DNA from 2 places in the Streptomyces sp. 2A115 genome. Region 2 is predicted to be linked to the other one. Evidence: riboswitches for the same ligand, from Rfam matches in the RefSeq annotation. Region 2 holds a riboswitch; the other holds the start of a gene.

Region 1 (14,509 bases), on a different contig from region 2:
GTGCGACGATGTGCGGCATGCCGCAGCAGCCCCCCGTTCGGAGCACTCCTACGCGCCCCCCGCGCCCGGACGCCTCCATGTCGCTGCTCACCAACGTCATGGACCACAGCCTCGACGAGGGGTATGCCGAGGCGGCTGCCCGTAAGAATGCCGAAGGCGCCGGCGGTATGCCGAAGCCGTTGCGGGCGAAACTGGGACTGGCGGCCGGCCTGGTGCTCGCGGCCCTCGTGGTGACCGTGGGAGCGGCGCAGGCGCGGATAGCGGCTCCGGTCGTCGCCAAGGAGCGCGAGGAACTCATCGACCGTATCGACCGCGAGACGTCGGCGGCTGGCAAGCTCGAGGACAGCATCGACAAGCTCCGCGACGACGTGGGCGCGCGGCAGCGCGAGGCGCTGAAGAAGCACGGCGGTGACCAGGGTGAGCTGGTGGGCATCCTGTCGGGGGCGGTCGAAGTGCACGGCCCCGGTGTGAAGCTCGTCGTGAACGATGCCAAGGAAGCCGACCAGAGCGGTGACGGAGACGCACGCGAGACATCGGGCTTCTCCGACACCGGACGCGTTCGCGACCGCGACATGCAACGCGTGGTCAACGGACTGTGGGAGTCGGGCGCCGAGGCCGTCGCGATCAACGGACAGCGGCTGACGGCATTGTCCGCGATCCGGGCCGCGGGTGACGCGATACTGGTCGACAACAAGCCGCTGGTGCCGCCGTACACGGTGCTGGCGGTGGGGGACGGCCAGCGGCTGGGCACCAAGTTCCAGAGCAGTGGTGACGGACAGTATCTCAATGCTCTGAAGGAGAACTTCGGAATCCGGACCAGCATTTCCGTCGAGGACGACGTCAGGCTGCCCGCCGCACCGAGCGTGATCGTACGAACAGCAGAACCGAGCACAGAGAAAGGCACATCGTGATCGCCGTACTGGGCCTCGTCGTGGGAGTCGTGGCTGGATTGTTGGTCCGGCCCGAGGTTCCGGCGGTGGTCGAGCCGTATCTCCCGATCGCCGTCGTGGCGGCGCTCGACGCCGTGTTCGGAGGTCTGCGCGCGATGCTCGACGGCATCTTCGACGACAAGGTCTTCGTGGTGTCGTTCCTGTCCAACGTTGTCGTAGCCGCGCTGATCGTCTTCCTGGGCGACAAGTTGGGCGTGGGTGCCCAGCTGTCCACCGGTGTTGTGGTCGTCCTCGGTATCCGTATCTTCTCCAACGCCGCGGCGATCCGTCGGCACGTCTTCCGGGCGTGAGGCGGATGAGCGGCAAGGACGAGACCCCCGAGAACCCGCTGCGCAAGGAACTGCCCGAAGAAGTGCCGGCTGCCGCCTCCCCGGAGAAGCCGGATACCGAGTCTGAGCCGATCGGGCCGACTCTCACCGGCCGTCAGCGGCTGGTGAAGGGCCTGTGGCCGCCACGAGTGTCGCGGGCGCAACTCATCGTCGCCCTCCTGCTGTTCGGCCTCGGCTTCGGTCTCGCTGTCCAGGTGGCGTCCAACAGCGACAGTGACGGCGCCCTCCGCGGCGCGCGCCAGGAAGATCTCGTACGCATCCTCGATGAACTGGATGACCGTACGCAGCGTCTGGAGGAGGAGAAGCAGGGTCTCGAAGATCAGCGCACCGAGCTGGAGAACAGCTCGGACCAGGCTGAGGAGGCCCGCAAGCAGACGGTCGAGAAGGAGAAGCAACTCGGCATCCTTGCGGGCACCGTGGCGGCGCAGGGACCCGGCATCACGGTGACCATCGACGACACGAAGGGGACGGTCAAGGCCGACATGCTGCTCGACGCGATCCAGGAGCTGCGCGCCGCCGGCGCCGAAGCGATCCAGGTCAATGGTGTACGGGTTGTCGCCGACACCTATCTGACGGACGTGAGCGGCGGAGTCGGCGTCGACGGGAACAAGATCAGCGCCCCCTATCGTTTCAAGGTCATCGGCAAGCCTCAGGACCTCGAACCGGCCCTCAACATCCCCGGCGGGGTGGTGCAGACTCTGGAGAAGGAGCAGGCCACTGTCACGGTGGAGCGTTCGGACAAGATCGTCGTGGACGCCTTGCGACCGGCGAAGCGGCCTGACTACGCTCGGTCGTCCTCCCAGTGAGCCGGGGGCGCTTGGAGGCTGCTCCGCGAGGGCATGAGGTTGCGGGGGGTCGACGCACCGAATGGGTGGTGCGTGGTGGAAACTGTCTGGTGGACACGGACGTTGTGATGATGTCCGGCTCGACCGGTGTGTGTTGTCAGGGTTCGTCCTGCCCCACGGGCGGGTCTGTTTCGGTCAAGGGGAATCGCCCGTGAAGTTGTTTGCGAAGTTGTTCGGCAGGAGCACGCGAGAGGGTAGCGACAACGCCACTGCCCGGCATCGTGCTCCGCGCCATGGAGACGCCGAGGAGCAGGGGGATCGCCCGCTGTTCCGCGATCAGGTGGATGGTCCGGGCGGTGACATTTCCGGTGGTCAGGGCGCGCCGTCTGTTGACCCTGCCCAGTCCGGCCGCATAGGTTTCGGGGAACCGTCAGCCTCAAGTACGGGTGGAGGGTTTGCCTCCGACCCGTACGCGTCCAATGCCCCCGCGGGGCAGCCGCGGCAGGAGGATCCGTCCATGTCGGCCCTGGTGTGTACGAGGTGCGGGAACCGCAACGCGGAGGCGAGCCGCTTCTGCTCCAACTGCGGTGCGCCGCTGCGGGCCGGGGCGGTCCCGGAGCGTCCTTCGGAGACCACCTCGACGATCTCCATTTCGGGCATCGAGGCCTACGACGCCGAGGTCACCGGGCAGACGCAGATGCCGATGCTCTCGCCCGAGGCGCAGGCCGCCATCGACGCACTGCCGCTCGGCTCCGCGCTGCTGGTGGTGCGCCGCGGTCCCAACTCGGGCAGCCGCTTCCTGCTGGACGGTGAGCTGACCACCGCCGGTCGTCACCCGCAGAGCGACATCTTCCTCGACGACGTGACCGTGTCGCGCCGCCACGTGGAGTTCCGTCGCGCCCCTGACGGCTCGTTCACGGTGGCGGACGTCGGCAGCCTCAACGGCACGTATGTCAATCGGGAGCGGATCGACTCGGTCGCGCTGTCGAACGGCGACGAGGTGCAGATTGGCAAGTACCGGCTGGTCTTCTACGCGAGCCAGCGGGGCATCTGACCCTCCCCCAGACTCCGTCCGGGGGGACCCCCAGGAAGGTCCATGCTTCGAACACCGAGCGGCGGTGCCGGACACGGTACCGCCGCCGCGGACAACGGGCTGATGAGCATCGGCACGGTGCTGAACGTGCTGCGCGACGAGTTCCCCGAGGTCACCATCTCCAAGATCCGTTTCCTGGAGTCGGAGGGGCTCATCGAGCCGCAGCGGACCCCGTCGGGGTACCGGAAGTTCAGCACGGACGACGTCGAGCGTCTCGGCCACGTACTGAGGATGCAGCGGGACCACTATCTGCCTCTGAAGGTCATTCGCGAGCACCTGGACGCCATGGAGCGCGGTGAGGCGGTGCAGCTGCCGCCCCTGGGGCGCCAGCGTGACGGCGTGGTCCTCGGCGAGCCGGAGGGGCCGACGGCGGCCCGGATCGGCCGGGTCGAGCTGATGGCCGCCGCCGAGATCGGCGAGCAGGAACTCAAGGAGTGGGAGTCGTACGGGCTCATCACACCGTTGCCGGACGGGGGCTACGACGCCGAGGCGGTGACCGTGGCCGGGCTTGTCGTGGAACTCGGCCGGTTCGGTATCGAGCCGCGGCATCTGCGTGCCGTGAAGGCTGCCGCCGACCGCGAGGCCGGACTCGTCGACCAGGTCGTTGCCCCGCTCCGGCGTCACCGGAATCCGCAGACCAGGGCGCACGCGGAGGCGCAGACCAAGGAACTGGCGGGGCTTGCGGTGAAGCTGCACGCCGCGCTGGTGCAGGCGGCGCTAGGGGTGCGGCTGCCGTGACCCCGGGGTCCTGCGGGGCCTGGGATCGGCCGCCCATTCCGTGCCCGACTACCCAAAGGTGCCGAGCACGGCCTAGGGTTGCTGTGTGAACGAGCTCGACGTCGTAGGTGTCCGGGTCGAAATGCCCTCCAACCAACCGATCGTGCTCCTGCGTGAAGTGGGAGGCGACCGTTACCTCCCCATCTGGATCGGGCCGGGGGAGGCGACGGCGATCGCCTTCGCACAGCAGGGCATGGCTCCCGCGCGACCGCTGACCCACGACCTGTTCAAGGACGTGCTGGAGGCCGTCGGCCAGGAGCTGACCGAAGTGCGCATCACGGACTTGCGGGAGGGCGTCTTCTACGCGGAGTTGGTGTTTGCCAGCGGGGTCGAAGTCAGCGCCCGGCCGTCCGACGCCATAGCGCTCGCGCTGCGCACCGGTACGCCGATCTATGGCAGTGACGGGGTCCTTGACGACGCAGGCATCGCGATCCCGGACGAGCAGGAGGACGAGGTGGAGAAATTCCGCGAGTTCCTCGATCAGATCTCGCCCGAGGACTTCGGGACGAACAGCCAGTGAGCTTCTGGTGCCAACGTGCAGTGACTCTCCGGGCCCGTCGGACGACGGGCCGTGCGGCGGCCGTCCCCAGAGCATTCGGCTAGCCTTTCCCCGCGGTGGGACACGGGAAACCACTCTTAGGGTGATTATCACTCGGCGTGCCGAGTGTGGCGGTCGTTGACGCACCCCTGGTGGCTGCCTACCGTCGAGAAGGCAGGTCAAGGACGGAGGTCGGCGTGAGAAGCAGCGGCGACGGTACGGCTGGGGGTGCCCCGGGACGCAGTCTGGGGGAGAGCGGCCCGTACCCGCTTCACGGCAGCGCGGCCGATCACACACAGCGGCCGACGGCGGTACCGGGCGAGGGCGGGGTGGTGTCCGAGGAGGTCGGTTATCGCGGGCCCACGGCCTGCGCGGCGGCGGGCATCACCTACCGGCAGCTGGACTACTGGGCCAGAACGGGGCTGGTCGAGCCGAGCGTGCGGCCCGCCTACGGGTCGGGGACGCAGCGGCTCTACAGCTTCCGGGACGTCGTCGTCCTGAAGATCGTCAAGCGGTTCCTCGACACGGGTCTCTCGCTGCAGAACATCCGCACCACGGTCCAGCATCTCCGCGAGCGCGGGTTCCGCGATCTGGAGCGGATGACGCTGATGAGCGACGGGGCGACGGTCTATGAGTGTTCCTCGCCCGACGAGGTCCACGCGCTCCTCCAGGGGGGTCAGGGCATCTTCGGGATCGCCGTGGGCGTCGTGTGGCGGGACGTGGAGGGTGCGCTCTCGCAGTTGCACGGGGAGCGGGTCGACACGGGCGAGACCCTGGTCGGCCACAATCCGACGGACGAGCTGGCGCGGCGCCGCAATCGCGCGGTCTGAGGCGGCCGCGGCGTCCGGAGGCAGTCCGCAGCCCGAGGTCCGACAGGTGATGCCCCGGTGTACCGGGGCATTGTCAGTGGCGTAGGGCAGCATCGGACATGTGAGAGCCGCGCCCACGATCCTGCATCTCGACATGGATGCCTTCTTCGCCTCGGCGGAGCAGGCAGCCAAGCCGAGCCTGCGCGGGAAGGCGGTCATCGTGGGCGGCCTCGGACCGCGGGGAGTCGTCGCCACCTGCTCGTACGAGGCGCGGGTCTTCGGGGTGCATTCGGCGATGCCCATGGCCCAGGCACGCCGGCTGGCGCCGAACGCCGCGTATCTCGTGCCCCGATTCGGGCTCTACCGGGAGATCAGCGAGCAGGTGATGAAGCTGCTGCGGGACCTGTCGCCGCTGGTGGAGCCGCTGAGCCTGGACGAGGCGTTCGTGGACCTGGAGGCCGGGCAGGCGGCCTGGGACGAGGAGTCGGCACGGCTGGCCGGGGCTAGGCTGCGCGCCGACATCCGGACGGTGACGGGGCTGACCGGGTCGGTGGGACTCGCCGCCTCCAAAATGCTCGCGAAGATCGCCTCCGAGCAGGCCAAGCCGGACGGACTCGTACTGATAGAGCCGGGGACCGAACGGGCACTGCTCGCTCCCATGTCGGTGCGCATACTGCCGGGCGTGGGGCCCGCCACCGGGGACCATCTGCGGCGGGCCGGGATCGCCACGGTCGGGGAGATCGCCGAGGCGGGCGAGGACGAGCTCGTGAGGCTGCTGGGGAAGTCCCACGGGGTCGGGCTGTACGCCATGGCGCTGGCGCACGACGAGCGGCCTGTGGTGGCCGAGCGGGACACCAAGTCGGTGTCCGTCGAGGACACGTACGACGTGGACATCCACGACCGGGTGCGGGTGCGGATGGAGGTGCAGCGGCTCGCCGACCGGTGTGTGCGGCGGCTGCGGGGCGCCAGGCTGTCGGGGCGGACCATCGTCCTGAAGGTACGGCGGTACGACTTCTCGACGCTGACCCGGTCCGAGACGCTGAGGGGCCCCACGGACGACCCGGCGGTAGTGCGGGAGGCGGCCGGGCGGCTTCTGGAGTCCGTGGACACCACGGGCGGCGTACGGCTGCTGGGGGTCGGTGTCTCGGGGCTTGCCGACTACACGCAGGAGGATCTCTTCGCCCAGGCGCAGGCCGCCGCCGAGGAGCTGGAGCACTCGGTCGAGGAGGAGACGGAGCAGCCGGCCGAGGAGCCCGAGGCGCCCGCCGAGCGTCGGTGGAGTGCGGGGCACGATGTACGGCACGGTGAGTTCGGGCATGGATGGGTGCAGGGGAGTGGGCTGGGGCGGGTCACTGTGCGGTTCGAGACGCCCGACTCCGGGCCGGGCCGGGTGCGTACTTTTCGGACGGACGATCCGGAGCTGGAGCCGGCGGAGCCGCTGCCGCTGGTGGCGCGAAGACCTGGGGGCGCGGGGGAGCAGCTGCCGGGACGGGGTGTGTCCGACGCCGAGCCCGAGACGGCGTAGCCCGCAGCCGAGGCGATTCGGGCCGTGCGGGGCGTTTGTGGCGCTCCTTACGGGACGTCGTCCTTGCCTGCCAGGTGACCGAAGTCGTGGTCCGGGAGCGGGGGAGGGGGCGCCACGTCGAGGCCGTAGTGGTGGTAGAGCTGGATTTCCTGCTCGGGAGAGAGGTGGCGGCCGACTCCGAAGTCGGGGGCGTCCTTGATCAGGGCGCGGTCGAAGGGGATCCGCAGGGCGCCGTCGACGAATTCGCTGGGCTCCAGGGGTACGAAGGCGTCTCTGCTGAACAGGCCGGTGCGTATGGCCGCCCACTCCGGCGCTCCGGTCGCATCGTCGAGATAGACCTCGTCGACGGTGCCGATCTTGGAGCCGTTGCGGTCGAACGCCCTGCGGCCTATCAGGTTGCGCGGATCGATGTCGCTCTGCACGGGCCCTCCTGCTGCTCGCAACTCATCCCTAGGCACTACGAAAGAGCACTTTGAGGTGGGCGGCCACTCGGGGGAACCCCGCTGGTACCCTGGGCAACGGCTGCTGACCCCGTGCGGGAGAGTCCTCCAGGCTTCATCGGAGGCGCCGAAGGAGCAAATCCTCCCCGGAATCTCTCAGGCCCACGTACCGCACGGACGAGGTCACTCTGGAAAGCAGAGCGGGTGCCGACGGCTTCCGCTCTCACCGACGGTGAAAGCCGGTGCGCCTTCGTGGCGGACCGGTGAAACTCTCAGGTTGAGATGACAGAGGGGGAGGCCGTCGGGGTACCCGCGCCGTGGTGCCCCTCGAAGGTCGTCAGACCAGGAGGCCTCCTCAATGACCGCCCATCGCATTCCGCTCTCCGAGCTCGAACAGGGGATCCCCTTCGAGCAGCGCCACATCGGGCCCGACACCGAGGCCCGGGCCAAGATGCTCGCGCAGGTGGGATACGGCTCGTTGGACGAGCTGACGGCCGCCGCGGTCCCGGATGTGATCAAGAACGCCGACGCGCTCGAACTGCCGGGCGCGCGCACCGAGGCCGAGGTGCTGGCCGAGCTGCGTTCCCTGGCGGACCGCAACCAGGTGCTGGATTCCATGATCGGGCTCGGGTACTACGGGACGTTCACGCCGCCCGTCATCCTGCGCAACGTCATGGAGAACCCGGCCTGGTACACCGCGTACACGCCCTACCAGCCGGAGATCTCGCAGGGTCGGCTCGAAGCGCTGCTCAACTTCCAGACCGTGGTCGCCGAACTCACCGGACTGCCGACTTCCGGGGCGTCGCTGCTCGACGAGGGCACCGCGGCCGCCGAGGCCGTGGCGTTGTCGCGGCGCATGGGCAAGAACAAGAAGGGCCTGTTCCTGGTCGACGCGGACGCCCTGCCGCAGACCATCGCCGTGATCGAGACCCGTGCCGAGCCGACCGGCGTCGAGGTCGTCGTCGCCGACCTGAGCGACGGCATTCCCGCCGAGCTGGCCGAGCGTGAGATCAACGGCGTGCTCGTTCAGTACCCGGGTGCTTCCGGTGCCGTACGGGACATCAAGCCCGTCGTCGACCAGGCGCACGGACTGGGCGCCGTCGTCACCGTCGCCGCCGATCTGCTCGCCCTGACGCTGCTCACCTCGCCGGGTGAGCTGGGCGCCGACATCGCGGTCGGTACGACGCAGCGCTTCGGGGTGCCGATGGGCTTCGGCGGACCGCACGCGGGATACATGGCCGTGCGTGAGAAGTTCGCGCGGAGTCTGCCCGGCCGGCTCGTCGGCGTGTCGGTCGACGCGGACGGCAACAGGGCGTACCGGCTCGCCCTGCAGACGCGGGAGCAGCACATCCGCCGGGAGAAGGCGACCAGCAACATCTGTACGGCCCAGGTGCTGCTCGCCGTGATGGCCGGGATGTACGCCGTGTACCACGGGCCCCAGGGCCTCAGGTCCATCGCGCGGCGGACCCACCGTTACGCCACGATCCTCGCCGCGGGACTGAAGGCGGGCGGAGTCGAGGTCGTCCACGAGGCGTACTTCGACACGCTCACCGTGCGGGCGCCCGGGAAGGCCGCCGAGACCCTCGCGGCCGCGCGCGAGGGCGGGGTCAACCTGCACCTCGTCGACGCCGACCACCTGTCGCTCGCCTGCGACGAGACCACCACGCGGGCCCAACTGGGCGCCGTCTGGACCGCGTTCGGCGTGGAGGGCGACATCGAGGCGCTGGACGCGACGGCGGAGGACACGCTGCCCGCCGCGCTGCTGCGCACCGACGAGTACCTCACTCACCCGGTTTTCCACCAGTACCGTTCCGAGACGGCGATGCTGCGCTACCTGCGCCGGCTCGCCGACCGTGACTACGCGCTCGACCGCGGCATGATCCCGCTGGGCTCCTGCACCATGAAGCTCAACGGGACCACCGAGATGGAGCCGGTCACCTGGCCCGAGTTCGGGCAGCTGCACCCCTTCGCGCCGGCCGAGCAGGCGCAGGGCTACCTCACGCTGATCCGTGAGCTTGAGGAGCAGCTCGCCGAGGTCACGGGCTACGACAAGGTGTCGCTGCAGCCCAACGCCGGTTCGCAGGGCGAGCTGGCCGGTCTGCTGGCAGTACGCGGCTACCACCGCGCCAACGGCGACGACCAGCGCACCATCTGCCTCATCCCCTCCTCGGCGCACGGTACGAACGCGGCGAGCGCCGTGATGGCCGGGATGAAGGTCGTCGTCGTGAAGACCGCGGACGACGGTGAGGTCGACGTCGAGGATCTGCGCGCCAAGATCGAGCAGTACCGCGACGAGCTGTCGGTGCTGATGATCACGTACCCCTCGACGCACGGTGTGTTCGAGGAGCACGTCGCCGACATCTGCGCGCAGGTCCATGACGCGGGCGGCCAGGTGTACGTGGACGGTGCCAACCTCAACGCGCTGGTGGGGCTGGCCAAGCCGGGCCACTTCGGCGGTGACGTCTCGCACCTCAACCTGCACAAGACGTTCTGCATCCCGCACGGCGGCGGCGGTCCCGGCGTCGGTCCGGTCGGTGTGCGCGCGCACCTCGCTCCGTACCTGCCGAACCATCCGCTGCAGCCCGCCGCGGGGCCGGAGACGGGCGTGGGCCCGATCTCGGCGGCTCCGTGGGGCTCGGCGGGGATTCTGCCCATCTCGTGGGCGTACGTCCGTCTCATGGGCGGTGAGGGCCTCAAGCGGGCCACGCAGGTCGCCGTGCTCAGCGCCAACTACATCGCCAAGCGGCTCGAGCCGCACTATCCGGTGCTCTACACCGGTCCCGGCGGGCTCGTGGCGCACGAGTGCATCATCGATCTGCGGCCGCTGACCAAGGCGACCGGTGTGAGTGTCGACGACGTCGCCAAGCGGCTGATCGACTACGGGTTCCACGCGCCGACGATGTCGTTCCCGGTGGCCGGCACGCTGATGATCGAGCCGACGGAGAGCGAGGACCTGATCGAGATCGACCGGTTCTGCGAGGCGATGATCGCCATTCGCGCGGAGATCGAGCAGGTCGGCTCGGGCGAGTGGGCGGCGGACGACAACCCGCTGCGGAACGCTCCGCACACGGCTGCCGCGCTCGGTGGTGAGTGGGAGCACGCGTACAGCCGTGAGGAGGCCGTGTTCCCGGCGGGAGTCTCGGCCGCGGACAAGTACTGGCCGCCGGTGCGGCGGATCGACCAGGCGTACGGCGACCGGAACCTGGTCTGCTCCTGCCCGCCGCTGGACGCTTACGAGGAGTAGTCGCCCCCGGACATGCGTCAGGGCCGGCCCGGGAGTGCTTCCCGGGTCGGCCCTCGTTTCTGCGGGCGGCCTGCCTGTCGCCCGTGGTGCGCTGTGCGCTCAGGCGGCCGTCATCACCTGGTCGAGGACCCGCGGTCGGTGCGGGGCGATGATCTGGCCGTCCGGCAGAAGCTCACCGGTGTCCTCGAAGAGGAGGACGCCGTTGCACAGCAGGCTCCATCCCTGCTCCGGGTGGTGCGCCACGAGGAGCGCTGCTTCCCGGTCGGCGGAGTCGGCTGTCGGGCACGGTGGCTGGTGCTGGCACATGGATGGGATCTTTCGCTTCGGTGTGAGGTCGGTGATCGATGTCGTGTCTGTCCCGCGGCTCGAAGTGGTGCTCATGGCCGCCCCCCGTTTGTCTGATGGTCCGGAACCCAGTGTTGCCCTACGGGCGCCGATCCGCAGGGATTTCGCGGCAGCGCTCCTCACAGGTTCATGACGCATCACCCGGGCGGACGGTTCATTCCAACTGGGCTGTCCCTTCGGGTGGTTCGCGGTGGTCGGATGGGGCTAGTCCGGACGGGCCGGGCGTGCGCTGTGTCCCGGTGATGTCACTCGGTGCAGCGGCGTGCCCCGCGGCCCGGATGGGGGCGCGGGGCACGGAAGCCGGGGTGCGCTCAGGCGGGTGAGCCGAGCACGGAGCCGGGAGGCGCTCAGGCGGGTGAGCCGAGCAGCGGGGCGGGCGTGGGCGCGGATGTGGGCGCCGGCGTGAGGCGTTGGGTCAGAACGGGGAGCAGATCGGCCACGCGGTGCGGCCGGTGCGCGGCGATGCCGGGCGGCGCGGGCGCCAGCGGCACCAGGAGGTCGGTGGCGGCGGGGTGGCCCTCGGCGCCGTCGGCCTCGTAGTCGCCGTGCAGCCAGAGCGTGAGCATGTAGAGCTCGGGCACGGAGAGCAGACGGGGCTGGTAGGCCTGCGTCATCGTCTCCGCCTGGCGCAGGGCGCGCTCGGTGGCGGTGACGTAGGGGCCCTCGAAGAAGTGCGAGAAGGCCCAGCCGTCGGGGGTCAGCCTGGTCTCGGCGGCCGCCACGGCACGCTCGCCGCAGCGGATGAGGAAGCGCCACCCGGCGAGGCGGGTGGCCGAGGCGCCGTCCGGGGTGATCCGGTCGAGCACGTGGACGGGCAGCGGGAGCTCGGGCGTGGCGGGTCCCTGGGCGGCGCGCAGGGACGGGGTGCGCGCCTCGCGGACGGCGGTGGGAGAACCGAGTGCCGTGAGGACGGTGCGCAGGGCGGGCGCTGGAGCCGGGGGGACATGAAGCGGCATGGTGGGTCGCCTCTCATTCGACAGGCACAGGTGACGCGAGGGCGGGGGCGGACGACGCTGTCAGCTCTCGGGGTCAGAGGGGCGGGTGCGATGACCACGAGCGCCAACTCTCTGCCTCGTTCGCGGAGTTTATACGACACGTGTTCTGACGATGTTTCGTCTAGCCGGTCCGCTTATTAAGCGCAAGAGACAATTGGGTCGCTGTTACGAGCGTTTGGTCCTGGTTCTCCGCGGGTACTCGCCGATGACCTCGGAATACGCAGCCGAAGTGGACGGCCGGTTCTCGTCGGCGTTTTTCACGACAGTGCCGATCGTTGAAACTGCACACTGCCCCATGCCCCGTGAATGTGCCCGGAGGCAGTTGCGTTCAGCGTAGCGCCCGGTCGGCCTGTCCAGGGCGTTATCGATCACATTGCCTGGGCATCATCCCTCGTGACCCGGGACACCAGCGGCCGGTTCGTCGGGCTGCCCAGTCGAGGAGGGACACTTCGATGGGGGAGAAGGTCGAGGCGGTGCCGTTCGCGCTGTCCGATCGCCAGCGCTACCGCGCAAAGCTCCAGCAGTGTCTCGCGGGACTGGCGCGGTTGTTGGCGGAGAAGCGGTTCGACCGTCCCAAGAATCTCATGGGCCTGGAGATCGAGCTGAATCTCGCGGGCCCTGACGGTATGCCGAGAATGATGAATGCTGAAGTACTCGAACGTATAGCGAGCCGTGATTTCCAAACAGAACTCGCCATGTTCAATCTGGAAGTCAACATTGCTCCACACCGGCTCGGCGGCCGGGTATTCGATCGACTCGCCGAGGAGATACGCACCTCGCTCGCATACGCCCACCGGAAAGCGAACGAGGTCGATGCCGGAATCGTGATGATCGGCATTCTGCCGACACTCGCTCGGGACGACCTGGTCTCCGCGAACCTTTCCGACGTGGACCGCTACACACTGCTCAACGACCAGATCGTGGCCGCCCGCGGCGAGGACTTCGCGCTGGACATCGACGGCGTGGAACGGCTCAGCTGCACCTCGGCGTCCATCGCGCCCGAAGCGGCCTGCACCTCCGTGCAGTTGCATCTCCAGGTCACCCCGGGACGGTTCGCCGACGTGTGGAACGCGGCGCAGGCGGTGGCCGCCGCACAGGTCGCGGTCGGCGCCAACTCCCCGTTCCTGTTCGGCCGTGAGCTGTGGCGCGAGTCGCGGCCCCCGCTGTTCCTGCAGTCCACCGACACCCGCCCGCCCGAGCTCCAGGCGCAGGGAGTCCGTCCGCGCACCTGGTTCGGGGAACGGTGGATCTCGTCGGCGTACGACCTCTTCGAGGAGAACCTGCGCTACTTTCCGCCGCTGCTGCCCATCTGCGACGAGGAGGACCCGCACGGCGTCCTCGACGAGGGCGGCACACCCCGGCTCGCCGAACTCGTGCTCCACAACGGCACCATCTACCGCTGGAACCGCCCGGTGTACGGCATCGACGACGGCGTCCCGCATCTGCGCGTCGAGAACCGTGTGCTGCCCGCCGGCCCCACCGTCACCGACGTCATCGCCAACACCGCCTTCTACTACGGCCTCGTACGCGCCCTGGCCGAGGAGACCCGGCCCGTATGGACCCGGCTGCCCTTCGAGGCCGCGGCCGCCAACTTCGAGCACGCCTGCCGGTACGGCATCGAGGCACGCCTGGAGTGGCCACGGCGCGGCAGGTACGGCGGGACCACGCGGCTGCCCGCCGTGCAGCTCGTGCGGGACGAGCTGCTGCCGCTCGCGGCTGCCGGCCTGGACGCGTGGGGCGTCGAACCTGCCGACCGGGACCTCTACCTCGGCGTGATCGAGGAGCGGTGCAGGCGGCGGGCCAACGGGGCCACCTGGCAGTCCAGGACGTTCCACCGGGCGCTGGAGAGCGGCATGGGGCGGGAGGCCGCACTGGCCGCCACGACCAAGCGGTACTGCGAGCTGATGCACCTCGGCGATCCGGTCCACACCTGGCCGGTCGGATTACCGGAGCCCGCGATTCCGATGGGCTGATCGACTGGGCTGACCGGGTGGCCTGATCGGCTCCGGGCCGGGCTGATCAGTTCTGGCTGCCCGCCCCCACGATGGCCTTGAGGATCACCGAGTGGATCTGGGACGGGTCGGTGACCTGGTGGCCCGAGCCGCCGGTCGCCTCCGCGATCTCGTCGAGCTCGTCCCTGTCTGCCTCCGGGCCCACGGCGATCGCGATCAGCGGCACCGGGCGCTCCGGGTCGGTGAGCTTCCGGAGCTCGGCGATGAGGCCGGCGCGCGAGATGCTCCCCGGGTCCTGATTCACGCCGTCGGTCAGCAGCACCACCGCGTTGAACTTGTCCGGCACGTACGAGGCCGCGGCCGCCTTGTACGCCGCCAGCGTGGTGTCGTACAGGCCGGTCGGGCCGTCCGGGACAGGCTTCAGGCCGCTGAAGGCCGCCGACAGCCGGTCCCACTGGGTGCCGTCGCCCGCACGGTCGCCGAGCCGCTCGGTCGGTACGAGGACGCGGTAGTCGCGCTTGCCGTCGAGCTTGGTGGAGAACTCCCAGAGCCCGATCTCGTCCTCAGGGGTGAAGGTGGCCAGGGCCTGCAGCAGCGATGCCTTGGTCACGTCCATACGGGACTGGTCCGTGCCCGGCACCGGCTTCGACATGGACGCGGAGGCGTCGACGACCGTGGTGAGCCGGGCGCTCTGCACCGTGATCGTCCACAGGCCGAGGGCCTCCTC
Region 2 (14,509 bases):
GGCGCCGGCGGCCATGGAGCAGGCCGAGCCGACCTCGCCCTGGCAGCCGACCTCCGCGCCGGAGATGGAGGCGTTCTCCTTGAAGAGCATGCCGATGGCTCCGGCGGCCAGCATGAAGCGGACCACGCCGTCCTCGTCCGCGCCCGGCACGAAGTTGATGTAGTAGTGCAGGACCGCCGGGATGATGCCCGCCGCGCCGTTCGTCGGGGCGGTCACGACGCGGCCGCCCGCCGCGTTCTCCTCGTTCACCGCCATCGCGTACAGCGTGATCCACTCCATGGCGTGGGCCAACGGGTCGCCCTCGGCGCGCAGTTGGCGGGCCGAGACGGCGGCGCGGCGGCGGACCTTGAGGCCGCCCGGCAGGATGCCCTCGCGGGCCATGCCGCGCGACACGCACGCCTGCATGACGCGCCAGATGGCGAGGAGCCCCTCGCGGATCTCCTCCTCGGTGCGCCAGGCCCGCTCGTTCTCCAGCATCAGGGCGGAGATGGACAGGCCCGTCTCGCGGGTCAGCCGCAGCAGCTCGTCGCCCGTGCGGAAGGGGTACTTGAGGACCGCGTCGTCCAGTTTGATGCGGTCCGCGCCCACCGCGTCCTCGTCGACCACGAAGCCGCCGCCGACCGAGTAGTAGGTCTTCGACAGCAGTTCGGCCCCTGAGGCGTCGTACGCCCACAGCGTCATGCCGTTCGCGTGGTAGGGCAGCGTCTTGCGGCGGTGCAGGATCAGGTCGTCGGAGAAGGAGAAGTCGATCTCGTGCTCGCCCAGCAGGCCTATGCGGCCCGACGACTTGATCCGCTCGACCCGGTCGTCGGCCCCCTCCACATCCACCGTCCGCGGCGAGGCGCCCTCCAGACCCAGCAGCACCGCCTTGGGTGTCCCGTGCCCGTGCCCGGTCGCGCCCAGTGAGCCGTACAGCTCGGCACGTATCGAGGTCACCGAGGCCAGTACGTCCTCGTTGCGCAGTCGGCGTGCGAACAGCCGCGCCGCACGCATGGGGCCGACCGTGTGGGAGCTTGACGGGCCGATGCCGATCGAGAACAGGTCGAAGACCGAGATGGCCACGGGGACTCCTCAATACGGGGTGGAGCAAGGTGAAGCATGGGGCAGGGCCGCGCACACCTTCAGTGTGCGCGGCGCCTCGAGGATCCGTACATTCCGTACGAACTACTTCAGGATGTACGAACCACTTCAGGATGTACGAACCACTTCAGGCCGTGCGAACTACTGCAGGTCGGGGTAGAGCGGGTGTTTGTCGGCCAGAGCGGACACGCGGGCCTTCAGGGACTCCGTGTCGTAGGACGGCTTCAGGGCCTCGGCGATGATGTCCGCGACCTCGGTGAAGTCCTCCGTCCGGAAGCCGCGGGTGGCGAGGGCGGGCGTGCCGATGCGCAGGCCGGAGGTCACCATCGGGGGGCGCGGGTCGTTCGGGATGGCGTTGCGGTTGACCGTGATGCCGACCTCGTGGAGGCGGTCCTCGGCCTCCTGGCCGTTCAGCTCGGAGTTGCGCAGGTCGACCAGGACCAGGTGCACGTCCGTGCCGCCGGACAGGACGTCCACGCCGACGGCCTTCACGTCGTCCTGGACCAGGCGCTCGGCCAGGATCCTGGCGCCGTCCAGCGTGCGCTGCTGGCGCTCGCGGAAGTCCTCGGACGCGGCGACCTTGAAGGAGACCGCCTTGGCCGCGATCACGTGCTCCAGCGGACCGCCCTGCTGACCGGGGAAGACCGCCGAGTTGATCTTCTTCGCCAGTTCGGCCGTGGAAAGGATCACGCCACCCCGCGGGCCGCCCAGCGTCTTGTGTGTCGTGGTCGTGACCACGTGCGCGTGCGGGACCGGGTTCGGGTGCAGGCCCGCCGCCACCAGGCCGGCGAAGTGCGCCATGTCGACCATCAGATACGCGCCGACCTCGTCCGCGATCCGACGGAAGGCCGCGAAGTCCAGCTGACGCGGGTACGCCGACCAGCCGGCGACGATCAGCTTCGGCTGCGCCTCCTTGGCGAGCTTCTCGACCTCGGCCATGTCGACCTGGCCGGTCTCGTCGTCCACGTGGTAGGGGACGACGTTGTAGAGCTTGCCGGAGAAGTTGATCTTCATGCCGTGGGTCAGGTGCCCGCCGTGCGCGAGGTTCAGGCCCATGATCGTGTCGCCGGGCTTGAGCAGCGCGAACATCGCGGCCGCGTTGGCCTGGGCGCCCGAGTGGGGCTGCACGTTCGCGTGCTCGGCGCCGAAGAGGGCCTTCACGCGGTCGATGGCGATCTGCTCGACCACGTCGACGTGCTCGCAGCCGCCGTAGTAGCGGCGGCCCGGGTAGCCCTCGGCGTACTTGTTGGTGAGGACCGAGCCCTGGGCCTCCATGACCGCGACCGGAGCGAAGTTCTCCGAGGCGATCATCTCGAGGGTGGACTGCTGACGGTCGAGCTCGGCGTCGACGGCGGCGGCGACGTCCGGGTCGAGCTCGTGCAGGGACTGGTTCAGAAGCGACATCGGTCAGGAGTCCTTAGCTGCCGGAGAATTCGGTGTACTCGTCCGCGGAGAGCAGGTCCTTCGGCTCCTCCGAGACCCGCACCTTGAACAGCCAGCCGCCCTCGAACGGGGCGGTGTTCACCAGTGCCGGGTCGTCCACGACGTCCTGGTTGATCTCGGTGATCTCGCCCGTGACGGGCGCGTACAGGTCGCTCACCGACTTGGTCGACTCCAGCTCGCCGCAGGTCTCGCCCGCGGTCACCGTGTCACCGACCTCGGGGAGCTGGACGTACACGACGTCGCCGAGGGCGTTGGCCGCGTGCTCGGTGATGCCGACCGTCGAGACGCCGTCCTCGGCGGCCGACAGCCACTCGTGCTCCTTGCTGTAGCGCAGCTGCTGGGGGTTGCTCATGGCCTGAATTCTCCTGTACGCGGGGGAGTGCTGATGACAGTGCTTATGACGCGGGCGTGGTGGTGAGCTGGGCGGATGTGCCCTGTGTCACTTCTGACGCTTGTAGAACGGCAGCGCCACGACCTCGTACGGCTCGTGGCTGCCCCGGATGTCCACACCGACGCCGGCCGTGCCGGGCGCGGAGTGCGCGGCGTCGACGTACGCCATCGCGATCGGCTTGCCGAGGGTGGGGGAGGGGGCGCCGGAGGTGACCTCGCCGATGACCTTGCCCTCGGCGACGACCGGGTATCCGGCACGCGGGACGCGGCGGCCCTCGGCGATCAGGCCGACGAGGACGCGCGGGGGCTCGGCCTCGGCACGGGCGGCGGCCTCGGTGAGGGCCTCCCGCCCCACGAAGTCGCCCTCCTTCTCGAACTTGACGACCCGGCCGAGACCGGCGTCGAAGGGCGTGAGCGAGGTGCTCAGCTCATGCCCGTACAACGGCATGCCCGCCTCCAGGCGCAGGGTGTCCCGGCAGGACAGCCCGCAGGGCACGAGCCCGACCGGGGCTCCCGCCTCGGTCAGCGCCTGCCACAGCTTCTCGGCGTCGGCCGGGGCCACGAACAGCTCGAAGCCGTCCTCGCCGGTGTAGCCGGTGCGCGCGATCAGGGCCGGGACGCCGGCGACCGTGCCGGGCAGGCCCGCGTAGTACTTGAGGCCGTCGAGGTCGGCGTCGGTGAGCGACTTCAGGATGCCGGGGGACTCGGGGCCCTGGACGGCGATGAGGGCGTACGCGTCGCGGTCGTCGCGGACCTCGGCGTCGAAGCCCTCGGCACGCTCCACGAGCGCGTCGAGAACCACCTGGGCGTTGGAGGCGTTGGCCACCACCATGTACTCGGTCTCCGTGAGCCGGTACACGATCAGGTCGTCGAGGATGCCGCCGTCCTCGCGGCAGATCATCGTGTAGCGGGCGCGGCCGGCCTTCACGCTCCCGATGTTGCCGACCAGCGCGAAGTCGAGCAGCGCGGCCGCCTGCGGCCCGGTCACCGTGATCTCGCCCATGTGGGAAAGGTCGAAGAGGCCGGCCCGGGTGCGTACCGCGAGGTGTTCGTCGCGCTCGGAGCCGTATCGCAGGGGCATGTCCCAGCCGGCGAAGTCGGTCATCGTCGCGCCGAGCGAGCGATGCAGGGCATCGAGGGCGGTGCGGCGCGGTTCAACGGGCGTGTTGCTGCTCATCGGTGGGGCTCCCAAGGCATGACGGCGAGGTCGTTCCTCCCCATCTGTCATCGGAACCTGAGAGGTTCACCATGACCGGAAGGGTCGATGGTTTGCACCTTGGGTGGAGCCACAGGTCAGCGGCTCGCTTTTCAGATGTGCCTCGCCCGCGCGGTAATGGGGCCTGAGAGATTCAAGGGAGGGACTTGCTCCTTCGGCGCCCGGGCACTCGTACACGTGCGTGTACAGGTACCCGGAACTCTCCCGCGCGGATTCAAGCGGCCGGTATGCAGTTGGCGCGCACATCATTGCACGCATCCGGGCCGCGCGGCAGGGGAGTCCTCCGCACAGCTTCCGCACAGGGGCCACGGGCATCCACAGTGATCTGTAACGGGCCTGTGGCAGGACAAGAACAGAAACGAGGGGTGCCGCGCATTACCTTCTCTTTACACTCGACGGGGATGGGTCTTCCGACCCCATGGGGAGGACGAACAGGGTGAACAGGACCACGGCGTACGCGACCGGCGCGACCAGTGCGGCCCTCGCGCTGCCCAAGCAACCCGCTGCCCCGACCAAGGAGGCGTGCGGCCCGCTTCCGGCGCCCGTCGTCCGCGATCTGCGGGAGCGCGCGGGACACAGCCCGCACGGCCTCCTCTTCGGCGCGGCCGACCTGGTCGTGGTCACGGGCCTGCCGGGCAGCGGCAAGTCGACCCTGATGCGCCGCGCCGTGACGGGAAGGCGCATCGACTCCCAGGACACCCGCGACCGCTGGGACGGCCGCCTGTCCCGCTTTCTGCCGTACGCGGTCTACCGCCCCCTCGTCCGCGTAGCGCACTACGCGGGCCTGCGCCGTGCCCTGCGCTCCGGCGAGGGCGTCGTCGTGCACGACTGCGGTACACAGGCCTGGGTGCGCAGCTGGCTGGCGCGGGACGCCCGGCGCCGCGGCGGCACCCTGCACCTGCTGCTGCTCGACGTCGACCCCGGCACGGCCCTGGACGGCCAGCGTGAGCGCGGCCGCGGCGTCTCGCGGTACGCGTTCGCGCGGCACCGCGGCGCGGTCGCCCGGCTGCTGCGTTCCGTGGAGAAGGGGGACCTCCCGGACGGCTGCGGTTCGGCGGTCCTCATCGACCGGGCCGCGGCGGACGTGCTGCGGCGGATCGACTTCGGCGACTGAGGCCATCCGGGCCGGCTACCTATGCCGTCCATCGACGCCGACCACCGAGGCCGGCCGCGGAGGCTGAGGGTCCACTTCGGCGACCGGGGATCGACTTCTGCGGCCGAGGGCGCGTACGCGTAATCTCGTCAGCCGCAGAAGGCGGTTCGAGCAGGCGGTAGGCAGATGGACATCCCGGCACAGGGCATCCCGGAACAGGGCTTCACGGCACAGGCGCACCCTCACCCCCATGCGGGCTGGCCCGGCAACGAGCTGGAGGCGGTGCTCGCCGCTTCCCTGGGCGTCGCCTCGGCGGGCGCCCGGATCGTCGAGGTCCTCGCCCGCAGCTTCCTCTGGGTGCCGCTGCCCAACGGCGGCGGACCCCACAGCGGCCCGCTCGACCTGCCGACGATGGAGCTCGACGGGCAGGCGTACGTGCCGGTCTTCAGCTCGGAGCAGCAGTTCCGCCAGGTCGTCGGCGACCACATGGCGTACACGGTCGCGCCCGCCGTCGAGTTCGCGCGCGGGCTGCCGCCCCAGGCGGGCATCGCGATCAACCCGGACGGCACGGTCGGCGTGCCGCTGCCGCCGCTCGCCGTCGCCGAGCTCTGCCGAGCCGGGAAAACCGAACTGGACGGTCCCGCGAGCGGCGGCCGGGTGCGGCTGTTCCAGCCCGACTGGCAGCACGACCCGGTGGACTTCCTGGCCGCGGCCTCGGCGGAGTTCGCGGCGACCGGGGTGGTACTCGCCGCCCGCCGTTGCCTGGCGAGCATCGAGGGCGGAGACCCCGTGATGTTCATCGGCGTCGAGCTGGTCCGCTGGGACGAGGGCGCTCGGGCGCTTCCACTGGAGGCCCTGGGCAGGGCGCTCGGCCGGATCCCCGTGCAACACGCCGTGAACCTCGTATTCCTGGACGTCGCCCAGGACCCAGTAGGCGACTGGCTGCGCGAGAGGGTGCGCCCCTTCTATGTGCAGGCTCACTAGAGCGCCCCGTAAGGGGCGCGGGGCTGTGACATCGTGCGGCTCCGCCTCGGGGCGCGATCAACCCCCAACCACCCGCAGTCCGCGACTACAGAAAGCCCCGAGCTCTCCCCGGCTTTCCCGGCGGAGCGCAACGGTGCTGTCAGGATCGACGCTTAAGCTGGTTTCATGGCCCGGCAGGGCGGCGCCGCGTTCAAGTGCGCGCTGCTTCCCGGGATATTGGACCCGTTTGTCAGGGATGTCGCGAAGGGGCGGTAAAAGGTGAGCGCGAGCGGCACCGCCGCGGCCGGGCAGGTCGAGCACATGCTGCGCCAAGTGACGCCCGGGCGTTACGACGCCTACGAGGCGCTCCTGCGCGCCCTCGCGACCCCGTCGTCCGGCCAGGTCTGGATGCTGCTCTGGCACGGCCAGGCCGGCTCGCCCGACGCCCAGTACGGGAACATGGAGGTGGACGGCTTCGGCTACGCGCCCTGCGTGACCTCCGCCCAGGAGCTCTCGGCCAGCGGCTGGAACCGTTCGTACGAGGTGGTCGACGGCCTCGATGTCGCCCGCACCCTGTACCCCGACCACTTCGGCCTCTGGCTGAATCCGCACGCGCCGGGCGGCGGCGTCGGCATCCCGTGGCTGGATCTGCGCCGTATCGCCACCGGCCTCGAGCGGCAGCCGGCGGGACCGCTCCGATTGTCCGAACCGGGCATCGAGATCCCGCAGTTCTACGCCCTCCTCACGCAGAACGCGCACCGGACCGCCGCCGTGCGCTCCCTGCGCCGCGCTTGGGTGCAGCCCGCGCTCGGTGCGCCCTATCTGGCCATCGGGCTCGATGTGTACGACACCAGCCCGCCCGCCGTGGACTCGGTGCGGGCGATGATGCAGCAGTCCATCGGCGCGGTGCCGGACGGCCTGCCGGTGTCGACCGTCGCGATGTCCGACGAGTACGACCCGGTGGCTCTGTGGATGCGGGCCAACGCGCGGCCGTTCTACGACCGCGAGGCGCACGCCGCACCCGCCGCGGCTCCGGTCGCCGGCGGGTACGGCTATCCGGGTACGTACTGAAGTCCACTGCCCCGGCCATCCGTTCATGCTCTGCTGCCCTCGGGCTGAAATGTCCATATCTACGCGGGTAAATGGGATGCGGAACCCCTTCACCCCCAACTGTCCCGCGTCCGACACCCGTTACCCGGCGTTCGGATAACGGAACCCCCCAGACAGCATCACGTTTACGCATCCATTCACCGTCAAGTCTGGCAACAGATCGGCGAAGCGTTGAAGACTCCCGCATCAGGGGGTTTCCGCCCCTGTGTACGACGGACGATCAGGCCGCTACAGCGGCAAGTGCGGGCCGGTCACCGCCGGTTTGAGAGGGGTCCCTGCCAGATGACGGCGCCATTGCACGACACGACCGCGGAAGCGGCCCCGACCGCACCACCCGATCCGGCGACTACGGGATCGAAGGTCGAGGGCCGGTCCCTGAAGCGGATCGCCTGGAATCGTCTCAAGCAGGACAAGGTCGCGCTCGCCGGCGGCATCACCGTGGTCGTCCTGGTCCTGGTCGCCCTCTTCGCCCCACTGATCGTCAGCCTGCTCGGCCACCCGCCGAACGAGTTCCACCAGGACAAGCTGGACCCGCTGACCAACCTGCCGCAGGGCGCGTGGGGCGGAGTGAGCGGTGACTACCTGTTCGGAGTCGAACCCAACAAGGGCCGTGACGTCTTCAGTCGGATCGTCTACGGCGCCCGGATCTCGCTCCTCGTGGCGTTCCTCGCCGCCGTGGTCGCGGTGGCCCTCGGCACGCTCTTCGGCATCATCGCCGGTTACTTCGGAGGCTGGATCGACGCGCTGATCAGCCGCGTGATGGACGTGCTGCTCTCCTTCCCGCAGCTGCTCTTCATCATCTCCCTGGTCTCGGTGCTGCCGGACGACCTGCTGGGTCTCACCGGTTCTTCCGTACGGGTAGCGGTACTTGTGCTCGTCATCGGCTTCTTCGGCTGGCCGTACGTCGGCCGTATCGTCCGCGGCCAGACCCTGAGCCTGCGGGAGCGCGAGTACATCGAGGCCGCGCGCAGCCTCGGCGGCGGCAGGCGGCACATCCTCTTCAAGGAGCTGCTGCCCAACCTGGTGGCGCCGATCCTCGTCTACGCGACCCTGATGATCCCCACCAACATCCTCACGGAGGCGGCACTCAGCTTCCTCGGTGCGGGTGTCCGGCCGCCGACGGCCTCCTGGGGCGGCATGCTGCGCGACGCGCTGGAGACCTACGAGCACGATCCGATGTTCATGGTCTTCCCCGGCGCGACGATCTTCATCACCGTCCTCGCCTTCAACCTCTTCGGGGACGGACTGCGCGACGCACTCGACCCCAAGGGGACCCGCTAGTACCAGTCCCCCCACGAACCGCCCCTGCCGCACCGTCAGGTGGCACTTCACATGGTTCTCCGGCACAGGACCGGGACCGCGAATCTCGGAGGTTACGAGAAAATGCCCACAGGTTTCCCGAAGCGGCGGCTCGCTGCTGGCGCAGCCCTCGTTGTCGCGGCGCTGGTGACCACCACGGCGTGCGGCGGCGGTGACAGTGACAGCGACAGCGATTCGAAGGGCGCCGGTTACAACGCGGCGCTGGACAAGGTTGTCAACGCGTCCACCAAGACGGGTGGGACGCTGAAGTTCGTCGGCAAGCAGGACTTCGACTCCCTGGACCCGCAGCGCACGTACTACGGCATGACGTGGGACTTCATGCGGTTCTTCACCCGCACCCTGGTCACGTACGACACCAAGCCGGGCGAGGCGTCCAACAAGCTCGTCGGCGACCTGGCCACCGGCCCCGGCGAGGTCTCGCCCGACGGCAAGACCTACACGTACAAGCTGCGTGACGGTCTCACCTGGGAGGACGGCTCCGCACTGACCTCCAAGGACATCAAGTACGGCATCGAGCGCATCTGGGCGACCGACGTCATCACCGGCGGTCCGGCGTACATCAAGCAGACGCTCGACCCCAAGGGCGAGTACAAGGGCCCGTACAAGGACAAGTCCGCTGACAAGCTGGGCCTGAAGGCGATCGAGACGCCCGACGACAAGACCATCGTCTTCAAACTGCCCAAGCCCAACGGTGACTTCGAGCAGTTCCTGGCGATGCCCACCGGTGCTCCGGTGAAGCAGAGCGCGGACACGGGCGCCAAGTACACGCAGAAGCCGTTCTCCTCCGGTCCGTACAAGGTCCAGTCGTACAAGGCGAACAAGGGCCTGACCCTGGTCCGCAACGACAAGTGGAAGAAGTCGTCGGACCCGCTCCGCCCGGCCCTTCCGGACAAGATCACCGTGACGATCTCCGCCAACCTGGAGGAGAACGACAAGCGGCTGATGGAAGGCGACTACGACCTCGACGTCAACGGCACGGGCATGACCCAGTCCGGCCGCGTCACCGCCGTCCAGGACCACCGGGGCGACGTCGACAACATCCAGACGTCGTTCGTTCGCTACGTGGCCCTCGTCCACACGGCCAAGCCGCTGGACGACGTCAACTGCCGCAAGGCCGTCTTCTACGCCACGGACTTCGCGGGCCTGCAGCAGACCCGAGGCGGTGAGCTCGCCGGTGGTGAGATCGCCAACTCGACCTTCCCGAAGGCGATCCCGGGCTACAGCGACTACGACCCGTACGGCGTCCTCGCCCGCAAGGGCAAGCCGGACGTGGCCAAGGCCAAGGCGGCGCTGAAGGAGTGCGGCCAGCCCAACGGCTTCTCCACCAAGATCAGCGCCCGTAACAACAACCCGGGCGAGGTCGACACCGCCGAGGCGCTGCAGGAGCAGCTCGCCAAGGTCGGCATCAAGCTCCAGGTCGACCCGATCGACGGCGCCGAGTCCTCCAGCATCACCGGCTCGCCGAAGGTCGTGAAGGAGCGCGGCTACGGTATGACGATGAGCGGCTGGGGCCCGGACTTCCCGACCGGCCAGGGCTACGCGCAGCCGCTGTTCGACAGCCGCTTCCTCTTCGAGAGCGGTAACTACAACGAGTCGCAGATCAAGGACCCGGCGATCGACAAGATCTTCGACGATGCGATCGCCTCGACCGACCCGGCCAAGGCCGAGGAGCTGTACAAGCAGCTCGACAAGCGACTCCTCGACCAGGCCGACTGGATGCCCTTCATCTACGAGAAGAACATCTCGTGGCGCAGCCCGAAGCTGACGAACGTCTACTCGTCCGCCGCGTACAACGGCCGGTACGACTACGTCTCGCTCGGTGTCGTGAAGTAGCAGCCGCACAACCGTAGTTGACCGTTCTCACGCCGCCGAATCCCGCCAGTCCGAAGGGCAGGTGATGGCCCCGGGCGGTGGCCGGGACCTCTCACAAGGGGGTCCCGGCCACGGCCGGGCCGCACACAGTGCTTGCTTATCTCATCCGGCGCCTGGTCGCCGTAGTCATCATGGTGCTGGTCGTACTGCTCGCGACCTTCACCGTCTTCTACATGCTGCCCAAGTGGGCGGGACAGGACATCGCCGTCCTCTTCGCCGGCAAGAGTTCGGGGGCCGAGCAGGTCGAGGGCATTCGTACGAAGCTCGGACTCTCGGACCCGTTGCTCGTCCAGTTCTGGGACTTCGTCAAGGGCATCCCGATGGGGCGTGACTACGCCAACGGCACTGACGTCACGCACTGCCCGGCACCCTGCTTCGGCTACTCCTTCCGTACGGAGGAGCCGGTGTGGACCACGCTCAAGGACGCGCTGCCGGTCACCGGTGCCCTCGCCGCCGGCGCCTGCGTCCTGTGGCTCGGCGCGGGTGTCGCGACCGGTGTGCTCTCCGCCCTCAAGCGGGGCTCCGTCTGGGACCGTGTCGCCATGATCGGCGCGCTCGGCGGCGTCTCCCTGCCGATCTTCTTCACCGGCATGGTCGCGATGGGCATCTTCGTGCACAGCCTCGGACTCGTGAACATGGCGGACAGCCTGGGTACGGACGACCCCATCGGGGTCTGGTTCGAGACACTGATCCTGCCGTGGATCGTGCTGGCCCTCCTCAATGCCGCGATGTACGCGCGCCTCACCCGCGCCACCATGCTGGAGGTGCTCGGCGAGGACTACATCCGCACCGCCCGCGCCAAGGGCCTCGGTGAACGCGCGGTCATCACCCGACACGCTCTTCGCTCGGCGATGACGCCGATCCTGACCGTCTTCGGCCTCGACCTGGGTGTGCTGCTCGGCGGCGCGGTCCTGACCGAGTCGACCTTCAACCTGCCCGGGCTCGGCCTCGCCGCCGTCCAGGCCATCAGCAGCAAGGACCTACCGGTGATCCTCGGTGTGACGCTGGTCGCGGCCCTCGCGATCGCCGTCGCCAACCTCGTCGTGGACCTTCTGTACGTTGTCATCGACCCCCGGGTGAGGATGGGATGACCGAACTCAGCAAGAGCGGAGCCGCAGTGGGGGAGCCCGTCAAGGACTCGTCCGCGCCCTCCGCCTTCCTCGAAGTCCGCGACCTGAAGGTGCACTTCCCGACCGACGACGGTCTGGTCAAGTCCGTCGACGGGCTCAGCTTCTCGCTGGAGAAGGGCAAGACCCTCGGCATCGTGGGCGAGTCCGGCTCCGGCAAGTCGGTGACCTCGCTCGGCATCATGGGCCTGCACACCGCCGGCCAGTACGGCAGGCGCAAGGCGCAGATCTCCGGCGAGATCTGGCTCGACGGCACGGAACTGCTCTCCGCCGACCCCGACTACGTACGCAAGCTGCGCGGCCGCGAGATGGCGATGATCTTCCAGGATCCGCTGTCCTCGCTGCACCCGTACTACTCGATCGGCCAGCAGATCGTGGAGGCGTACCGGATCCACCACAAGGTCGACAAGAAGGTGGCCCGAAAACGCGCCATCGAGATGCTCGACCGGGTGGGCATCCCCCAGCCGGACAAGCGGATCGACAGCTATCCGCACGAGTTCTCCGGCGGTATGCGCCAGCGCGCGATGATCGCGATGTCGCTGGTCAACAACCCCGAACTGCTGATCGCGGACGAGCCGACGACCGCCCTCGACGTGACCGTCCAGGCGCAGATCCTCGACCTCATCCGGGACCTGCAGAAGGAGTTCGGCTCCGCGGTCATCATCATCACCCACGACCTGGGCGTCGTCGCCGAGCTCTCCGACGACATCCTGGTGATGTACGGCGGCCGTTGCATCGAGCGGGGCCCGGCCGAGAAGGTCTTCTACGAGCCCCGGCACCCCTACACCTGGGGCCTGCTCGGCTCCATGCCGCGCCTGGACCGCGACCAGACCGACCGGCTGATCCCGGTCAAGGGCTCCCCGCCGTCGCTGATCAACATCCCGTCGGGCTGCGCCTTCAACCCGCGCTGCCCGTACGCGGACGTCCCCAAGGACAACGTCACCCGCACGGTCCGCCCCGAGCTGTCCGAGGTCGGCAGCCGGCACTGGGCCGCCTGCCACATGACGGAGGCGCAGCGGGAGCGGATCTGGACCGAAGAGATTGCGCCCAAGCTGTGAGTGAGAACGCAGAGGACAAGGCAGTGAGCATCCCTGCACAGAGCGACGGCGCGGTCCAGGGCGCGACCCTCACCAAGGACCCCGCCCCCGGCGAGGCCCTGCTGAAGGTGACCGGGCTGCAGAAACACTTCCCGATCCGCAAGGGCCTGTTCCAGCGGCAGGTCGGCGCGGTGCGGGCGGTCGACGGACTCGACTTCGAGGTGCGCTCGGGCGAGACCCTGGGCGTCGTGGGCGAGTCGGGCTGCGGCAAGTCGACGATGGGCCGGCTGATCACCCGGCTGCTCGAACCGACCGCGGGCACCGTGGAGTTCGAGGGCAGGGACATCACGCACCTCGGGGTCAGCGACATGCGCCCGATGCGCCGTGACGTCCAGATGATCTTCCAGGACCCGTACTCGTCGCTGAACCCGCGCCACACCATCGGCACCATCGTCGGCGCCCCCTTCAAGCTCCAGCGCGTCACGCCCGAGGGCGGCGTCAGGAAAGAGGTCCAGCGGCTGCTGTCGGTGGTCGGTCTCAACCCCGAGCACTACAACCGCTATCCGCACGAGTTCTCCGGCGGTCAGCGCCAGCGCATCGGTATCGCCCGCGCGCTCGCGCTCAACCCGAAGCTGGTCGTGGCGGACGAGCCGGTGTCGGCCCTGGACGTGTCCATCCAGGCGCAGGTGGTGAACCTGCTGGACGACCTCCAGCAGGAGCTGGGCCTGACGTACGTGATCATCGCGCACGACCTGTCCGTCGTACGGCACGTCTCGGACCGTATCGCCGTGATGTACCTCGGCAAGATCGTCGAGCTCGCCGACCGCGACTCGCTGTACAAGGCGCCGATGCACCCGTACACCAAGGCGCTGATGTCGGCCGTGCCGATCCCGGACCCCAGGCGTCGGTCGGCCAAGAGCGAGCGCATCCTGCTCAAGGGCGACGTGCCCTCGCCGATCTCGCCGCCGAGCGGATGCCGCTTCCACACGCGGTGCTGGAAGGCCACGGAGGTCTGCAAGACCGTCGAGCCGCCGCTCGTGGAGCTGAAGCCCGGTCAGCAGGTGGCCTGCCACCACCCGGAGAACTTCGAGGACCAGCAGCCGCAGGACACGGTTCTGCTGACGGCCGCGCGCGACGCGGTCGATCTGGTGGCGGTGGGTTCCGCGGCGGAGCTGATAGAGGCGGAGGAGTCGGCCGCCGCTTCTGATTCGGCTTCAGCCCCGACTTCTTCTTCGACTTCTTCTTCGGCTTCTGATTCAGCTTCGGTTTCGGCGGACGAGGCCGCGCCGGTTGCCAAGTCCGCGGAGGAGCCGGTGGGCAAGGTCTCCGACGAGGCTCCCCCGACTTCCGAGGAGCCGTCCGTCGAGCCGTCCGAGGCGGGCACGGACCGGCCGGAGTCGACCGACAAGTAGGCCCGAACCGGGGCAGTACGCGAGCGGTACCCCAGCAAGCCGCACCCGAGCGGGAGAGCGCAGGTCATGCGCTCTCCCGCTCGGCGCGTGTCCGGCGGGCGGGGGTGAGAATGTGCCGGTGCTCGAACAACTCTTCAGCCCGTCCGTCCAGCATGTGCTCGACCTGATCGGGATCTTCGTCTTCGCGATCTCCGGAGCCCTGCTGGCCGTCCGCAAGAACTTCGACGTCTTCGGCATCGCCGTCCTCGCCGAGGTGACCGCGCTGGGCGGCGGACTGCTGCGCGACCTGGTCATCGGGGCCGTACCACCGGCCGCGTTCACGGATCTCGGATACTTCCTCACCCCGCTGTTGGCCGCGCTCCTGGTCTTCTTCCTCCACCCGGAGATGGAGCGCATCCAGACCGGCGTGAACGTCTTCGACGCCGCCGGGCTCGGCCTGTTCTGCG

Evidence for each region. A riboswitch is a leader RNA that binds a small molecule or an ion and turns the genes downstream of it on or off. The one in region 2 is predicted to bind glycine.
Region 1: another riboswitch for glycine. It lies ahead of gcvP (aminomethyl-transferring glycine dehydrogenase); the one in region 2 lies ahead of gcvT (glycine cleavage system aminomethyltransferase GcvT).

The regions. Positions count from the first base shown of each region.
Region 1 covers NZ_JBQQCG010000042.1:3,762-18,270, forward strand. Annotated here, with positions in the region: gene ACTWQR_RS30955 (DUF881 domain-containing protein) at 9-911, shown strand; gene ACTWQR_RS30960 (small basic family protein) at 908-1,240, shown strand; gene ACTWQR_RS30965 (DUF881 domain-containing protein) at 1,246-2,085, shown strand; gene ACTWQR_RS30970 (FHA domain-containing protein) at 2,147-3,118, shown strand; gene ftsR (transcriptional regulator FtsR) at 3,161-3,895, shown strand; gene ACTWQR_RS30980 (bifunctional nuclease family protein) at 3,981-4,454, shown strand; gene ACTWQR_RS30985 (MerR family transcriptional regulator) at 4,670-5,302, shown strand; partial or broken gene ACTWQR_RS30990 (DNA polymerase IV) at 5,403-6,884, shown strand; gene ACTWQR_RS30995 (PRC-barrel domain-containing protein) at 6,854-7,228, opposite strand; glycine riboswitch at 7,333-7,428, shown strand; gene gcvP (aminomethyl-transferring glycine dehydrogenase) at 7,605-10,490, shown strand; gene ACTWQR_RS31005 (DUF5999 family protein) at 10,590-10,796, opposite strand; gene ACTWQR_RS31010 (hypothetical protein) at 11,183-11,791, opposite strand; gene ACTWQR_RS31015 (glutamate--cysteine ligase) at 12,283-13,803, shown strand; gene ACTWQR_RS31020 (substrate-binding and VWA domain-containing protein) at 13,850-14,509, opposite strand, start outside.
Region 2 covers NZ_JBQQCG010000012.1:8,051-22,559, forward strand. Annotated here, with positions in the region: gene ACTWQR_RS13135 (L-serine ammonia-lyase) at 1-1,062, opposite strand, end outside; gene glyA (serine hydroxymethyltransferase) at 1,222-2,484, opposite strand; gene gcvH (glycine cleavage system protein GcvH) at 2,498-2,875, opposite strand; gene gcvT (glycine cleavage system aminomethyltransferase GcvT) at 2,963-4,090, opposite strand; glycine riboswitch at 4,125-4,231, opposite strand; glycine riboswitch at 4,232-4,346, opposite strand; gene ACTWQR_RS13155 (AAA family ATPase) at 4,548-5,243, shown strand; gene ACTWQR_RS13160 (enhanced serine sensitivity protein SseB) at 5,409-6,206, shown strand; gene ACTWQR_RS13165 (enhanced serine sensitivity protein SseB C-terminal domain-containing protein) at 6,465-7,256, shown strand; gene ACTWQR_RS13170 (ABC transporter permease) at 7,578-8,576, shown strand; gene ACTWQR_RS13175 (ABC transporter substrate-binding protein) at 8,679-10,448, shown strand; gene ACTWQR_RS13180 (ABC transporter permease) at 10,577-11,578, shown strand; gene ACTWQR_RS13185 (ABC transporter ATP-binding protein) at 11,575-12,672, shown strand; gene ACTWQR_RS13190 (ABC transporter ATP-binding protein) at 12,696-14,063, shown strand; gene ACTWQR_RS13195 (trimeric intracellular cation channel family protein) at 14,182-14,509, shown strand, end outside.